2 regions of the Aeromonas aquatilis genome follow, and region 2 is predicted to be linked to the other one. Evidence: riboswitches for the same ligand, from Rfam matches in the RefSeq annotation. Region 2 holds a riboswitch; the other holds the start of a gene.

Region 1 (8,370 bases), on a different contig from region 2:
CAAGCAACACTGGAACACAGTGACCCTGAACAGCACCTTGCCGGATGATCTGTGGCAAGGCTGGGTGCACCACTCCTATGAGCGGGTTGTCGCGGGTCTGCCCAAAGCCAAACGGCCACAGGCGCCGCGCCCCCTCTCCCCCACTGACGACCCAACCTTATGACCCCAGCACTTAGTCCAGCACTTTGCATTGTCCCCCTTGGTGAGGCACATATCCCCGCCCTCGTGAGCCTGTTTGAGCAGGCGGTGCGACGCAGCGGCCCCGAGCACTACAGCGCCGAGCAGGTGGAGCAGTGGGCCCTCGGTTCACAACATCCGGGCTTTGTCAGCCAGCTGCGCGAGCACCACGGCTGGGTAGCGGAGCAGGCAAATGTGCCCCTCGGTTTTGTCACCCTGAGCCCCGATGGCCACCTCAGTCTGCTCTATGTGAGCGCCGACCATCAGCGCCAGGGACTGGGCAATCTGCTGCTCACCACGGCGCTCGCGGGGGCCCGAGGGCTCGGTATGACCCTCATCACCACCGAGGCCAGCGCCTTCAGTTATGAGCTATTTTTACGACATGGCTTTACGTTGACCGGGCTGGAGTGCGTGGAGCGGGGCGGAGTCAGTTTTACTCGCCATCGCCTGCACTGCTGCTTGCCAAGCTAGGGCAAGCCACTAAAATACGCTTAATTTTCGTATTGTTACTGTATTGAGGCAGCAACCATGGTGGTAGAAAGTGAAGGCTATATCTCGCTGATCGAGTATCTGGTGGAGAGTTTGGGATTGTTTGAATCCCAACAGCAGAACGATGGTGAAGAGACCATCGAAGATCTGGTCAGTGGCCGTGTTGCCAGCAACCTGATGGCCATTTGCGAGCAAAACCCCCAGCTCGATCCCAAGGTGCGTTTCGCCATCATGCAGGAGGCCGACGCCGTGGTCGCCGATCTGGAAGAGGTGCTCTCCGCCGTCTGGCTGCGCGCCCCGACCCCGGAACAGAAAACCTTCCTCATCGAGTTTATCGATCTCATCAAGAACCTGTTCGACAGCGCCATCGGCTGATCTGCCGTCCGGCTCTCCCGCCCAGCGCAAGATTTCAAAACAGCATATAAGGAAAAGGGCCGCCTTGGTGGGCAGCCCTGCTTGCTATCATTTTCAACCCGCCAGTGCGTTCATTCATCAGGCGGTTATCAAGGCAAGAAATGTGTCTGGACTTTGCATCCGATCCCTGGACGCTACCTAGTTAGTCCCAACTGGTCGCAATAAGTTCCCTCCTCCGACCATTTATTTTCACTTTTATTAAGAAATCGACTACAAACCTGTTCAGCGGTTCAGGCTGGGCGGCAAACAGACTCCAATGCCACCTAATCCGCAGTAGCCATCCGGATTTTTCTCCAGATATTGCTGATGGTAATCCTCGGCGTAGTAGAAGGGCGCCAGCGGCAGAATGCGGGTGGTAATGGCACGACTGTCACCGCTCGCCGCCATCGCCTGCTGATAGGCCGCCATGCTCTGCTGGGCAATGATCTGCTGACTCTCGTCGCCATAGAAGATCACCGAGCGATACTGGGTGCCAATGTCCCCGCCCTGACGCATCCCCTGCGCCGGATCGTGCTGCTCCCAGAACAGTCTGAGCAGATCGCCGTAGCTGATCACCGCCGGATCAAACACCACCTGCACCGTCTCGGCATGGCCGGTCAGGCCACTGCACACCTCTTTGTAGGTGGGATTCTGGGTCACGCCGCCCTGATAACCTGCCGCGGTGGAGTAGACGCCCGGCTGCTGCCAGAACAGGCGCTCAACCCCCCAGAAACAGCCCATGCCAAACCAGGCCACCGCCATCCCTTCCGGCCAGGGGCCCTGAGTCGGGTTGCCATTCACCGCATGCTGCTGACCAATCACCATCGCTTCGCGTCGTCCCGGCAGGGCATCTGCCGGTGAAATAATCTGTTCCATGAACTCTGTCCTTGTATAAAACCCTGTGAAATCACACAGCTGACGAAAAGGAGCATCGAAGATAGCAGTTTATCGCGCCGGATCAACCGGCGGGCCCCTCCCCGCTCGCCCCAACGTCCATCTGCGCTTCCTGCCACCTGTTCCCAATCCGCACGGCCAAGCCGCCCCTCGTAGACCAGAAACGGCCAAAATCAATATTTAGTCTTGATTTGTGAATTAATTTTCATATATTGAGCCAATCGCTGTTTTTTTATGGAAGAAATATCAAGTGCGTGAACGCGAACCCAGTCTGGTCAATGCCTTCCGGCAATCCACCCCCTATGTCAATGTGCATCGGGGTGCCACCTTTGTGCTGATGATGGGGGGAGAAGCCATCTGCCACCCCAACTTCGCCAATATCGTCAGCGATATCGCTCTGCTGCAGACACTGGGCATACGCCTGGTGCTGGTGTTTGGTTCACGTCCGCAAAACGATGAGGCGCTGGCCCGCGCCGGTATCGAGGCCCAGTATCACAAGCGGATCCGGGTCACCGATGACGAGAGTTTCACCATCATCAAGCAGGTGTGTGGCGGCCTGCAATATGACATCACCGCCCAGCTCTCCATGGGGCTCGCCAACACCCCCATGCAGGGGGCGCGGATCAGCGTGGTGAGCGGCAACTTCGTCACTGCCCAGCCGCTGGGGGTGGATGATGGCATCGACTTTTGCCATAGCGGCCGGGTGCGCCGCATCGATGTGGAGGGGATCACCCGCCAGCTCGATCAGAAGAGTCTGGTACTGATCTCCCCCATCGGCTGCTCGGTCACCGGCGAGAGCTTTAACCTGAGCTCCGAAGAGGTGGCCCGCCGGGTGGCGGTCGATCTCAAGGCGGACAAGCTCATCTGCTTTAGCAGCACCCAGGGGGTGATGGACAGACGCGGCGAGGCCATCTCCGAGCTCTTCCCCGAACAGGCCGAAGAGCTGCTGGTAGAGCTGGAGCAGGCGGGGGAAGAGATGTCCGGCACCGCCCGCTATCTGCGCGCGGCCATAGCCTCCTGCCGCGGCGGCGTGCCCCGCTCCCATCTGGTCAGCTATCAGGATGATGGCGCCATGCTGCAGGAGTTGTTCAGCCGCGACGGTCTCGGCACCCAGATCGTGCGGGAAAGCGCCGAGCAAGCCCGAGCCGCCACCATCGAGGATATCGGCGGCATTCTGGATCTGATCCGCCCGCTGGAGGAGGAAGGCATTCTGGTGCGCCGCTCCCGCGAGCAGCTGGAGATGGAGATCGACAAGTTCACCATCATCGAGCGCGATGGCCTCATCATCGGCTGCGCGGCCCTCTACTGCTTTATGGAAGAGGCGATGGCGGAGATGGCTTGCGTCGCCATCCATCCCGACTATCGCAACTCCAACCGGGGGGATCAGCTGGTGGCCAAGGTGGCCGAGCGGGCCAAGCGGCTTGGCATTCGCCGCCTGTTCGTGCTCACCACCCGCTCCATCCACTGGTTCCGGGAGCGGGGCTTCGATCCGCTGAAAGTGGAAGATCTGCCGGTGGCGCGCCAGCGTCTCTACAACTGGCAGCGCCGTTCCAAGGTTTTGTCAAAGACCATTGCCTAAGCCATTGATTCTGCGTTGAGTTAGCCGACAATTTGAACTTTTTCACAAACTCGATTGACAGTGCAATCCAACGCAGGGTATTTCTAAATGCACTCCACCGCCCTGGTGGAGCCAGAAGAGGAGCGCTGCCCAGGCAGCCCAAGGGAGGACACCAGCGTCCGGTGAACTTGGGTCAGGGGGAGCAGCGCCGAGACGAGTGAGGAGACTGGTAACCTCAACGTCGGCTGCGGGGGCTGAATCCCCCGGGTTGTCATCGGTAGTGATCATCCCCCACCGCGCTCTGTCAGGGGCGGTACGGGATGGGCTCTGCAGGTGGAGTGCTTCTGGCCGGGATAGCTTCGTTCATTCCTGCCATTTTCAGCCTCCTCCTCTCTTTTTTGCCCGATGGAACCGGAATCTTAAAATAAGACAGGAGTAAGCAATGAGCCCGATCAATGTCGCCAAGTTTGGCGGAACCAGTGTCGCCAACTTCCCGGCCATGAATAACTGCGCAGACATCGTGCTGGCCAATCCTGCCACCCGGGTGGTGGTACTGAGTGCCAGCGCCGGTGTCACCAACCTGCTGGTCGCCCTGGCACAAGGGGAGCTGGACGAAGTGGGCCGCGACGAGCAGCTAGCCAAACTGGCCGGGATCCAGCAGGCCATTCTGGCAGATCTCGGCAACCCCGATGATGTGAGCACCCTCATTCATGGCCAGCTGGACGAAATTCGCCTCATGGCCCAGCAAGCCCACCAGCATACCGATGCGGAGCTGGCCGATCGCCTCATCGCCTGCGGCGAGCTGATGTCTACCCGCCTCTTTACCGAGCTGCTGCGCCAGCGCGGCGTCAAGGCCCACTGGCAGGATGTGCGCCAGCTGATGCGCACCGACAGCCGCTTTGGCAAGGCCACCGTCGATCTGGCCACCACCCGCACTCTCTGCCAGCAGACGCTGGGCCCACAGCTTGGCGACAGCCTCATCATCACCCAGGGCTTTATCGGTGCCGATGGCGATGGCCGCACCACCACGCTGGGGCGCGGCGGCTCTGACTACAGCGCAGCCCTGCTCGCCGAAGCACTCGATGCCACCAGTATCGAGATCTGGACCGATGTGCCCGGCATCTACACCACGGATCCGCGCCTCGTCACCCGCGCCCGCCCCATTCCTGAAATCAGCTTTGTCGAAGCGGCCGAGATGGCCACCTTTGGCGCCAAGGTGCTGCACCCCGCCACCCTGCAACCGGCGGTGCGCCAGAATATTCCGGTGTTTGTCGGCTCCGCCAAGGACCCCGCCGCCGGTGGTACCTGGATCCGCGCCAGCACAGATTCAAGCCCGCTGTTTCGCGCCGTCGCCCTGCGCCGCCAGCAGGTGCTGGTGACCCTGCACAGCCTCAACATGTTCCACGCCTACGGTTTTCTGGCCGAAGTGTTCGGCATTCTGGCCCGTCACCGCATCTCGGTAGACCTCATCACCACGTCGGAAGTGAGCGTGTCATTGACGCTGGATCACACCGGCAGCCAAAGCAACGGCGAGCCGATCCTGAGCGACAAGGTACTGGCCGAGCTGGGCCAGCTCTGCAAGGTGGAGGTGGAAACCGGTCTGGCACTGGTGGCGCTCATCGGCAACCGGATGAGCGAAGTGAACGGGGTGGGCAGTCAGGTCTTTGACGCCCTGCGCGAGCACAACATCCGGATGATCTGCTACGGCGCCAGCGCCCACAACCTCTGCTTCCTGGTCAAGGAGAGCGAGGCGGGCAATATCGTCAACCGCCTCCATCAGGAGTTGCTGGACTGACAACGGCTTGGCCCAGCGTGGGCTGACCCGAGCAAGATCGATAGCCGGCATAGCACAGGGCGCCATTTCCAAACCGGAAAAGGCGCCCTGTTTATTGGCAGAGACCGTCTGCTAAGCGACGTTCAGGTGCGTTCAGGCAAGGCTGGTGGCAGGCAGCTGACAGGCCACGGCTTCGCGGCGCAGCTGCTGCAAGCGGGCCAGCAGCCCGCTCTGGCCCAGCTCAGTCTCCTGGGGCGAGAGATTGTCCACCAGCAGCGGATAGTGATCCGTCACCGCCTGCATCAACCAGTCGAGGCGACGCAGGGTGAGCGGGCCGCAGCTCTGGCCGCTCAGATCATCGGCCACATCGAGCCGGTGGCTGCGATACATGTCCCGCCACCAGTTGGCGACCAGCGCCTCGTCGCTCGCCAGCGCGGCGCTCCACTCCCCTTGCAGGGCGTGCAGGCGGGCCAGCACGGGCGCGCTGGCTCCTTCGCGGATCAGGTGGTGGATCTCCCGTTTCACCCATTTCAGACAAAGCTCGCGCCAGTAGCGAAATTGCGGCAAAGGATCGGCCGCATCGAGCCAGAGTCCGGAGAGGGTACGGGTCTCCAACCGCTCCGGCACATGGAACTGCGGGTCGACCAGACCATTGGAGTTGTATTCAAAGCGGGGATCGAAGGTCCACATATAGCCAAAGTCGAACACGCAGATCTGCTCGCCGTCATCGAGCAGGTTGCCCGGGCTCGGGTCCCAGTCAAACCAGCCCCAGCGGGCCAGCTCACCTTGCACCTCCAGCATCTGGGCCAGATTACGTTCGTTGAGCTGATGGACCGGTACGCCCCGCAACCAGGGGGAGACCAGCACCCCGGCCCGCGCCGAGCCAAAGCTGGTGCAGACCACGTGGGAGAGGACGGTTGGGTGCAGCTCGCGCAGCGCCTCGATTTCGCGCCGCCGCTCCAGCTCGGTCAGAAAGGCTGTCTTGCCATCGAGGTTGGCCACCAGCGAATCCTGACGGCGCCGCTTGAGGCACCAGTGATGCCCCTCCACCTTGAGGTGAAACACCTCGGCGGTGAGACCGTGGCGATAGACCTTGACCACAGCCGGATGGCTATCCTTCAGCTTGACCAGTTGGGCCAGCGGCAGCGGGCAGTCTCGCTCGCGTCCGACCCGGATCTCTTCCTTGCTCTCCAGCATGCGCAGCAATCTGGCCTGACGTGCCATCACTTTGGGATTCATACATGTACCTCCAGTCGCTATCGAGAGACTAAACAGCAGATCCCTCCCAAGCCAGTGGCAAACCCCCATGATGACGCTTTCATCACATATTCCGTACAGCCCCTCGATCGGGATCACAATTTGCAAGGTTGAGTTGTAACCAAATATTCATTAAGTGGTCATTAAATTGACAACCCGGAACAAGGCCCGCACCATCGGGTCAAACTCTATGCGGATGAACGATCTCTCCCTCACTCGCTCAAAGGATGAGCTTATATGAATCGCCCCTCCTCAGGCCGCCCCCGCGTCCTGAGTCTGCCCTCTGGGCTGCTTGCCCTGCTGGGCGGATTGCTGCTGCTGACCCTGTTGTTGCCGCTGATCAATCCCGGCAGCTGGCTGGGTCGTGCCCAGCCGCTGGTGCTGGGCCCCGCCGACAATCCACTGGCCACCCTCACCCGCCACGCCCTGCTCTATAAAAGTGACAGCCGCGGCCTCTATCTGGTGGTACGCAGCCAGTGGCAGTTGCGAGGGCCATTGCAAGCGGGGGACAAGGTACGGGTAGAGCTGCTCAACGACAAGGGGGAGCGGATTGACCAGCTCAGTCAAGCGGTGGATAAGCGTCAGGTGTGCCGCAATAACCGCTGCTCGCTGGATCTCAATAGCACCCTGCGCGCCCCGGACGATGCCCTTGATAGCCGCTATCAGTTGCGCATCGGTCTGCTGCTCAAAGATCGCCCCGAGAGCGGCGACTTCAGCCAGATCCTGCAAACCCTGCCGGAGCAGGGCTTCAACCTCACCTATCTGGTGGTGAGCCTGACGCTGGTGCTGGCCCTGAGCGCCGCCGTGCTCAAGACGGTGCTGCCAAAGCTGCGCCGCAGCCTGCGCTGGCGGATCATCGGCAGCCTGCTGCTTGGCAACCTCACCTTCGTGCTGCTGCACGGCTTCGTGGTGTTCAAGCTGGGGGAATTTCTGCTCTGGTCAGGCTTTCGCCCGGAGCACTACTATCTCGCCTGGGGCAGCATGGTGCTGGGCTGGAGCCTCTGCGCGCTGGCGGGCTTCAACCTATATATGGGGCTGGTCTTTACCGCGCTGTCAGGCATAGGTCTGCTCGCCAACTTTATGAAGATCGCCATCTACGGCGTGCCGCTCGGCGGGGACGATTTCGGCAACCTGCTGGCGCTGCTGCGGATCCTGCTCGACCAGCACCCCATCCTGCCCATCTTCACCGTGTTGCTGGCACTGTTTCTCTGCTGGCGCTTTGCCCTGTCACGCTGGGTGCTGCGCACTGCCGCTGCCACCATCGCCTTCTTTGCGCTGTGCGTCTTTGCCACCCAGACCGGCAACAAGCTGCTGGGGGCCAATATTCGCTACGTGGATCGCGCGATCAACTACCACAGGGACATCATCCGCTCCGGCCCCGGCCTCTATCTGTTCAATCTGGTGGACGAGATGCTGCAAAGCGGCAGCGTGTTTCGCTACCCCTTGCAAATCAACGAGCTGACCCCGCAACTGAGCCATCCGCCCCAGGGCATAGCGCCACGCTGGGATCTGGTGATCGTGCTGCAATATGAGTCGCTCTGGCTCGACTGGAAGGGGCGGATCTGCGCCCCGGCCCCCACCCTCGCCCTGCCCGCCAGCGTGCAGCAGTGGCAAAAAACCATCCACGCCCCCACCACCGGCGGCATGACGGTACTGGCGGAGTTCGAGATGAACACCGGCCTGCCGGTGGGCTTGCTCAAGCAGGGGGTGGTGCCCTACTATTACCTCTCGCAGCAGGTGCCGGGGCTGGCCCAGAGCGCCAGACAGAGCGGCTATCAAACCCTGTTCGCCCACCCCTATGTGGAAAAATTTTGGGGCCGCGCCAAGG
Region 2 (8,370 bases):
GCTCCCCGCTATTTGCCGCCGATGTTTCGCGATCTCACCGGCCTCTATGTCTGGTTCGGTTTTGCCTCCGGCATGTCACTGGTGGATATCGGCCGGGTACAGCACCATTTTCGCCAGCTGTTTCAACGCCTGCCGGTGGCCGACCCCATCATTGCGCCGGCGGATATCGAGATCGACTGAACCACAGCGATACAAGTTGGAGAAAATAAAAAGGGCGCCAGATTGGCGCCCTGCTCGACGATTCAAATATCGCAGCCGACTTACTTGTAGGCCCGACCTTCCAGATAGTGCTTGCGGCAAAGCGACACATAGCGATCGTTACCACCGATCTCTACCTGCTCGCCATCGCGCATCACCTGCCCCGCTTCATTGACCCGGGAGTTCATATGCGCCTTGTTGCCACACCAGCAGATGCTCTTCAGCTCTTCAAACTTGTCAGCCAGACAGAGCAGATGGTAGGAACCGGGGAACAGCTCGCCGCGAAAATCGGTCTTGAGGCCATAGGCCATCACCGGAATATCCTGCTCATCGACGATGCGGGCCAGCTGGTAGACCTGCTCACGGGTCAAGAACTGGGCCTCGTCCACGATAAAGACATCGATATGTTTCTTCGCATGGCGCGCTTTCACCATTTCAAACAGATCACAGCTATCGCTAAACACGTCCACCTTCAGTTCAAGGCCAACCCGGGCACTGATCACCCCGACCCCGAAACGGTCATCGATGGCTGGCGTCATCGCCAGAGGATGCATGCCCCGCTCCAGATAGTTGAAGTGCGCCTGAATGAGCTGGGTGGATTTGCCTGAATTCATGGTGGCAAATTTGTAGTGCAGTGAAGCCATGATACTGTTCCGAAACTGAATTTATGGGGCGCATGCTAACCAAAGCCCCTGACAAAACCAAGGGGCCCGCGGGCCCCTTGCTCTATAAATGTTACGCGGTGGCCAGCTCTGGCCGCGCTTTGGCCTTTTTCAGGTGATAGCTGGTAAAGAGCACAAACCAGAGGGCGCTGACGCTGAAACCGGCCAGGCTGGAGTGCATCAAGCCCATTGCCAGGTAACCGATGGCCGCACCGAAGGCAATGGCCAGCGCATAGGGCAGCTGGGTCATCACGTGATCGATGTGATGGCAGCCGGCACCGGTGGCAGAGAGGATGCTGGTGCTGGAGATGGGTGAGCTGTGATCCCCGAACACCGAGCCAGCCAGTACCGCAGCCAGCATCGGCAGCATCAGGCTGATGTCGCTGGCGGCGGCCATGTCACCGGCCAGCGGCAGCATGATGCCGAAGGTACCCCAACTGGTGCCGGTAGCAAACGCCATGGCACAGGAGAGGATAAAGACCACGGCGGGCAGCACTTCAATAGGCAGGTTACCGTTAGCCAGCGAAGCCAGATACTTGCCGGTCTCAACGTCGCGCACCACGGCACCGATAGTCCAGGCAAACAGCAGGATGTTGATGGCTGGCAGCATGGCCATGACGCCTTGCGGAGCGGCCTTGATCCAGTTCTTGGCACCCAGCTTCAGGCGCATCGCCAGACCGATGGAGACCACCAGACTGCACAGGGCACCGTAGACCAGCGAAGAGCCGACGTTGGTATTTTCGAACGAGCCGAGCACGCTGAATGGCAGCCCTTTCTCGCTCAGCACCGCAGCACCGGAATCAATCATGAAATAGATGGTGGCGGCGGTCAGGGTCAGGATCGGCAGTACCATATCGATCATGCCGCCGTTGCTCTCTTCCGGGCTCTCCATATCCAGACCGATGGGGCGGCCCTTGGACTCATCCCACAGCTTGCCTTCCAGCGCCCACGCTTCGTGTTGACGCATCGGGCCGATATCCAGCTGACAGGCGATCACCACCAGCACCATGATGAGGGTAAAGACGGCGTAGAGGTTCATCGGGATCATCTCGACAAACGCCGCGATGGGGCTCTGTTCGGTCAGACCGTGGGCCGCCATGATGCCGCCAACCAGAGCGATGATATAGGCGCCCCAGGAAGAGATTGGCATCAGCACGCAGACCGGCGCCGCGGTGGAGTCCAGCAGATAGGCCAGTTTGGCACGGGAGATCTGGAAGCGGTCGGTGACCGGACGGCAGATGGCCCCCACCGACAGGCTGTGGAAGAAGTCATCGATAAAGAAGGCAAACACCATCATGCCAGTCAGAGCTTTGGCGCCCTTGCGGGTCTTGGCACGACGCTCGGCCCACTCGGCAAAGGCACGGGTCGCCCCGGAGACGCTCATCAGGCTGATGAGGCCACCCAGCAGCAGCATAAACAGGATCATGTTGACGTTGTCACGATTGAGCGCGCCATCGACCCAGAAGATCTTGAGCACGGTATTCAACATGTAATGCAGGGATTCGAGGGGCGAAAACTGATTGAGCAGCAGACTGCCGGTGACTATGCCCACACCAAGGGACAACAGTACGCGGCGGGTCAGGATCGCCAACGCGACAGCTAACAGGGGGGGAAGAACAGACCAACCGGAGTCGGCGAAATGACTAATGTCCATGATCTCTTTGCACCTAAAGATTACAGGTGGAGATCTACCGAGAGGATCTAAAGAAACAAAACCTATGGGGAGGTCATACTCCTCAGCCCCTTCAGGTAGCGCTCCATAGTGGATGACTATGGCAGTCCTGCACCTATTAGATGCAGAACCAGCAGCCCGGTATGATGGCCTGGCCACTTCGGCGCTGACTCCTTTCCTTGTGCATCACAGGCATCACCCTCCGCACAAATACTCATAGGCAGCGCGCCTCTACTTAAAGGTATTCGCCAGACATTTTATCGAGATGGCAGCTTATAGCAAGTTTTTTGATTAAATAGTCACGATAAACATATCAAGGTCGAAAAATGGTAGTCAAATGATGCAATAACGCCAGCTTTGACGCTATTTTCACCTACTGCGGCTTCATTGGCGTCCAATTACCAAGCCCTATTGCTGGCCATATTAAATATCTGTATTGATGATCTCCACGGATATAATATTTAACACAGCTTGACTTATCTAAATCGCCACGCAAGAATCAGCGGGAACATAATATTTTTCTCTGACTCGACGTGGTAACTCCTATGAATGAATTTTTAAAGGTACTGCTTAATATCCGCAGTCTGCGTGCGACCTGCCGCGAACTTCCTCTGGAACAACTGGAAGAGGCACTGGAAAAATTCTCTTCTATCGTTGCCGAACGTCAGCAGGATGAAGCTGCCGAGCGTCAGGCCCGTGAAGAGCATCTGCGGAAAATTAACGAATATAGCGAAATGCTGAAAGCCGCCGGTATTGACCCGGCAGAATTGGTAAGCGCTGTCGCTACCAACCCCGGCAAATCAGAAAAAGCCAAGCGGGCGCCACGGCCTGCCAAATATCGCTATCAGGATAATGGCGTAGAGAAAACCTGGACCGGCCAGGGCCGTATGCCTTCGGCTATTGCCAGCGCAGTGGCAGCAGGCAAATCACTGGAAGACTTTGCTATCTGATCTCAATCTCGTTGCTAATAAAAAACCTCGCCAAGGCGAGGTTTTTTATTGCCGCTTAAATGTGACATATCAGATAGCCGATTGCGGGCGATCTGCTGCCTTGACCCACAGCACTTCACGATCCCCTGCCACGCAGATGAGATAGCGGGCAACGGTAAAGAACCAGTCACTCATCCGGTTCAGATAGGGCAGCACCTCGGGATTGACCCGCTCTTCCCGGCTCAATGTCAGCAGCAAGCGCTCGCAATGACGCACCAGAGTACGCACCACATGTGCTTGCGCCGCGGCACGGGAACCACCGGGCAATATAAATTGGCGCAGCGGCGGCAATGGCTCACTATAACGATCTATCTGCTGTTCAAGGCGAGTGGTCCAGGCGGCATTAACTTGCCAAATTGATTCATTCTGGGCGCCGCTGGAGAATGCCAACTCGCCTCCCAGATCAAACAACTCCTGTTGCAACAGCTGTAAATCAGCCAATAAGTAGAGCTCTTGCGACAGGACGTCACAAATCAGCAAGCCAATATGGGAGTTGAGCTCATCGATATAACCGTAGGTCTCGACCCGCAAATGATCCTTGGGCAACTGGATACCATCGGCCAGCCGGGTCATGCCCTTGTCGCCCTGCCTCGTATATATTCTCATACCGACATCCTGTTAATAATGGGAATAATCATGGACTCGAGTCCATTGAGTTTGATTTCGTAAGCCAACGCCAGCGTCTGGCCCAATTTACCCGCCGGAAAACCGCTGCGCGCCATCCACACCAGATAGGGCTCGGGAATATCGATGATACGCCGCCCCTGATATTTACCGTAAGGCATCTTGTTAGTCAGGGTCAGCAGTACCTGTTCGTCGGATAGCCAATCCATATTAATCGATATCCAGATATTTATGAGTCTGGATTGAGAGTCGCCAGTTACGCGCGATACAGGTATCCATCGCCAATTGGGTGGCCCGTGGTTTCTGGCTGATCGGCTGCAAGGCAATGACCACGTCCGGGCGCAGGGTAGCGGTAGCGAGCAGCGCATCCAGCTCTTCAATATGGTGCTCGGTGGCCACCGGATGCTTGATCTCGTTGGCACGCTCCAGCGCCGAGACCAGCACAGGCAGCCCCCCTTTCATACCGATCTTGGGGGAGACTGTTACCCAGGTCTGCTCATGAGTCTTGATCTCGCTGGTGCCACTGGTTTCAATCTGCACCCGATAACCCGCCGCCAGCAGGGCTGACGAGAGTTCGTGCAGATCGTAGAGGCAGGGTTCCCCACCGGTGATCACCACATGGCGCGCCTGATAACCCAGATCGGTAAAGCTCTTGATAATCTGCGCGGTGCTGAGTTGGCTCCAGCAATCGGATTCGTTGGAGCGATCCAGCACCGCCGCCTTGCCCACTTCACGAGCCGGATCAACAACCCAGGTATGACGGGTATCGCACCAGGGGCAGCCCACCGGGCAACCCTGCAGGCGAACAAAGATGGCGGGCAGGCCGGTAAAGATGCCCTCCCCCTGGATGGTCTGGAAAATCTCGTTGATTGGGTAGTGCATCTCGATCACGGCTTGTTGCAAAAGTCGCGGATTATACCCCAAGCCACGGCAAGACGCAGGCTCACTCTGCGCTTTTCTCGCCCAGCCCGGTTTTCTCAAACAGTCTGGCCATGATGCCCGACTTGTCGGCCAGATAGTTGTTCAGACCGCGACGGCGCAGTTCACACGCAGGACACGTGCCGCAACCGTCACCGGCAATGCCGTTGTAGCAGGTCAGGGTCTGCTGGCGCACCGTGTCGAGGTGACCATAGTGATCCGCTAGTGCCCAGGTCTCGGCCTTGTCGAGCCACATCAGGGGAGTTTCAAAACGGATGCCGCGATCCAGCCCCAGCGACACCGCCTGATTGAGGGCCTTGACGAACTCGTCACGGCAATCGGGATAGCCGGAGAAGTCGGTCTCGCACACACCGGTGATCACCGCTTCGGCGCCCACCTGATAGGCATAGATGGAGGCCAGGGTCAGGAACAGAATATTGCGGCCCGGCACGAAGGTGTTGGGCAGCCCGTTATCCTGCAGCTCGCAACTGACAGGAATGTCGTCACGGGTCAGGGCAGAGACCGCCAGCTCATTGAGCAGCGTCACATCCATCACCTTGTGGGCGGCAATCCCCAGTGCACTGCCCAGACGGCGCGCGGTGTCGATCTCTTCCCGATGGCGCTGGCCATAGTCGAAGGTGATGGCGTGCACTTCATCATACTGGGCCAATGCCTGCACCAGACAAGTAGTGCTGTCCTGACCGCCGCTGAAAACCACGACTGCTTTTTTCATCTTGATAACTCCTTGAATTGTCACGCGCGGCGGCCTTCGGCAAAGTCCTGCCACTGGGTATTCAACCGATTGAACAGGGTCAGCAAGGGCGCATAGCGCTCCGGCCTCCCCTCCCACCGGGACAAGAGGTGATAGCCCGCCTCTATGGTAGAGAGGGCATCGGGAAAGGGTTTCTTGCGAATGGCATATTGACCGGCAATGGCACCAATGCCGATACGGGGCAAACGGACCAGTGCCGGGTTGCTCTGCAACATGCGATAGGCTTTGCGCCAGGTGCCGTCTAACAAGATAAAAGCGACGGATGCGGAGCCAGAGGATTCACTCTCCCACTGTTGGCGAAGATCGGTCAGCGAAATGGCATCCTCATCCGGCCAGAGTAGATAGCTGCGACGGGAAGGGTCTGCGAGCAACCCATTGAGCCACTCATCGCGGGAAAAGTCCTCCCCCACATGGATCTCGCACTGTTGCAAAGAGGCCGCCAGCAGCGCCGCAGTCCCCTTGGGATGTGCCATCTCGTTGGGGTGCTGCAAGATGTAGAGGGGCGTATGATTGTCAACCGGCACAATATAATCGCACAAGCAGGCTTTGAGGGCTCGGGTGCAACGTGTACAGTATCGACTGTTCTTGTCGTTGGACTGTTTCATGTTGTCAGACAAATCTGGATTGCTCTGGGTTATCACGCTCTCTCTCACCAGCTTGCTACTCTTCTTTACCGTTCCCAATCTTCAGCTCTCCTTCGATCGGCCCTTGATCGCTGGGGGCGAAGGGTGGCGGATCATAACAGGCAATCTGGCTCATACCAATCTGTGGCACCTGCAGCTCAATCTGGGCGGCCTCGCCATCCTCTATAGCCTGTTTCGCGACTATCTGGGTGGGGCTCGCCTGCCGCTGCTGATGTTGCTGCTCTGGTTGGCAGTGGGCTTGGGGATCTGGTGGTGGTGCCCGCAGACCCAGTGGTACATGGGGCTATCCGGCTCGCTGCATGGTCTGTTTGTCTGGGGGGCAATGCAGGATATTCGCCACGGACGCCGCACATCGGGCTGGCTACTGCTAGCGGGGATGGGGCTCAAGCTGGCGATGGACTTCTACAACGCAGGAGAGAGCCCGATCGCCACCCTGATCAATGCCAGGATACATATCGAGTCTCATCTTATCGGAGCTGGTGCAGGCCTGTTGCTCGGCCTGCACCGTGTATCACTGAGTGAGCCTGTTACGCACCAGCCAGCTCGGCATTGATGCTGGCCAGCATGGCGGCCGGATCGGCAGCCTGCGTAATGGGGCGACCGATAACCAGATAATCGGAACCCGCCTCGACCGCCGCTTTGGGTGTCATCACCCGGCGCTGATCCCCGGCCGCTGAACCGGTCGGGCGAATACCCGGGGTCACCAGCTTGAAATCTTCGCCCAGCAAGGCTTTCAACTCATGGGCCTCGTTGGCAGAGCAGACAACCCCATCCAAGCCGGATGCCTTGGTTAAGGTAGCCAGCCGGATCACCTGCTCGGCAGGGCTCACATCCAGACCAAGAGGGATCATGTCGGACTGCTCCATGCTGGTCAGCACGGTCACCCCGATCAACAATGGCGCCTTGTCGCCATAAGGCAGCAGCGCCTCTTTGGCGGCACGCATCATCCGCTCACCACCACTGGCATGCACGTTGACCATCCAGACACCGAGCTCGGCACTGGCTGCCACGGCTTTGGCAACGGTATTGGGAATATCGTGAAATTTCAGATCCAGAAAGACATCGAATCCCTTGGCCACCAGCTGGCGTACAAACTGCGGGCCAAACAAGGTAAACATCTCCTTGCCTACCTTGAGACGGCACTGGGCCGGAGAGATACGTTCAACGAACACTAAGGCATCTGCCTCGTGCTGATAATCCAGCGCTACCAGTACTTTGGGATCTTGCATCTCACATCCTATTGCTTGTTATTCACCGTCCAGACCACGGATCGGTTTGATGGAACCCCACTGGCGACAAGACGGGCACTGCCAGAACAGCGAGTGAGTGGCAAAGCCGCACTGCCGACACTTGTGGGTTGACTTGATTTTGATCTGCTCGCCAACCAGCTGTTGCAGCAGTTCGAGACTCTCCTTGGCAGGCCCCTCCTCCGCACTGGCCAGCTGAAAACCCACCAGCTGGTAAAAACCTTTCATCGATGGATGACGACGCAGCTGACGCAGCACCAGCGAACGGGCATGGCTCAGGCCATCACGCTCTTCAACCAGCTTGGCAAGGGCCAGGGTCACGCTGACGCCGGCGTGATCTTCCACTGCCTTCTCAAGCAGCGGGATCAATGCGGGCGTGCGGCCCAACTGCTGATAGCACTCGAGCAATTTGGGCATCGCCTCGGAGGCAAAGTCGATATCCTGCTCGAACACCCGCAGCAACTCCTTGCTGGCCTGCTCATACTCTCCATCTGCCATGGCGAGCTCAGCGAGGCGCAAACTGGCCCGGGCACAGGCCGGATTGATACCGAGCGCCCGTTTGAGCTTGGCCAGCCCCTCCCCTTTATTGCCCTCACGCAGCGCGATTTCAGCTTGCTCGCAATAGAAATGGGAGATGGGGTCGG

What was found. Region 2 has a riboswitch for lysine ahead of ACW5W8_RS15260 (Na+/H+ antiporter NhaC family protein). Riboswitches for the same ligand answer to the same signal wherever they lie in the genome.
Region 1: linked by a shared signal. The riboswitch ahead of lysC (lysine-sensitive aspartokinase 3) and the one ahead of ACW5W8_RS15260 (Na+/H+ antiporter NhaC family protein) in region 2 are both predicted to bind lysine.

The regions. Positions count from the first base shown of each region.
Region 1 is NZ_JBSTYP010000035.1:8,527-16,896, reverse strand. It holds gene ACW5W8_RS14745 (MmcQ/YjbR family DNA-binding protein) at 1-163, shown strand, start outside; gene ACW5W8_RS14740 (GNAT family N-acetyltransferase) at 160-648, shown strand; gene ACW5W8_RS14735 (DUF3802 family protein) at 706-1,041, shown strand; gene msrA (peptide-methionine (S)-S-oxide reductase MsrA) at 1,303-1,935, opposite strand; gene argA (amino-acid N-acetyltransferase) at 2,204-3,532, shown strand; lysine riboswitch at 3,640-3,863, shown strand; gene lysC (lysine-sensitive aspartokinase 3) at 3,954-5,306, shown strand; gene ACW5W8_RS14715 (hypothetical protein) at 5,439-6,524, opposite strand; gene ACW5W8_RS14710 (LTA synthase family protein) at 6,780-8,370, shown strand, end outside.
Region 2 is NZ_JBSTYP010000037.1:19,942-28,311, forward strand. It holds gene ACW5W8_RS15250 (flavohemoglobin expression-modulating QEGLA motif protein) at 1-180, shown strand, start outside; gene ACW5W8_RS15255 (thymidine kinase) at 261-842, opposite strand; gene ACW5W8_RS15260 (Na+/H+ antiporter NhaC family protein) at 934-2,514, opposite strand; lysine riboswitch at 2,603-2,774, opposite strand; gene ACW5W8_RS15265 (H-NS family histone-like protein) at 3,078-3,482, shown strand; gene ACW5W8_RS15270 (cob(I)yrinic acid a,c-diamide adenosyltransferase) at 3,552-4,127, opposite strand; gene ACW5W8_RS15275 (DUF3820 family protein) at 4,124-4,354, opposite strand; gene queE (7-carboxy-7-deazaguanine synthase QueE) at 4,356-5,027, opposite strand; gene queC (7-cyano-7-deazaguanine synthase QueC) at 5,089-5,796, opposite strand; gene ACW5W8_RS15290 (tRNA-uridine aminocarboxypropyltransferase) at 5,817-6,440, opposite strand; gene rrtA (rhombosortase) at 6,439-7,032, shown strand; gene pyrF (orotidine-5'-phosphate decarboxylase) at 7,007-7,708, opposite strand; gene lapB (lipopolysaccharide assembly protein LapB) at 7,727-8,370, opposite strand, start outside.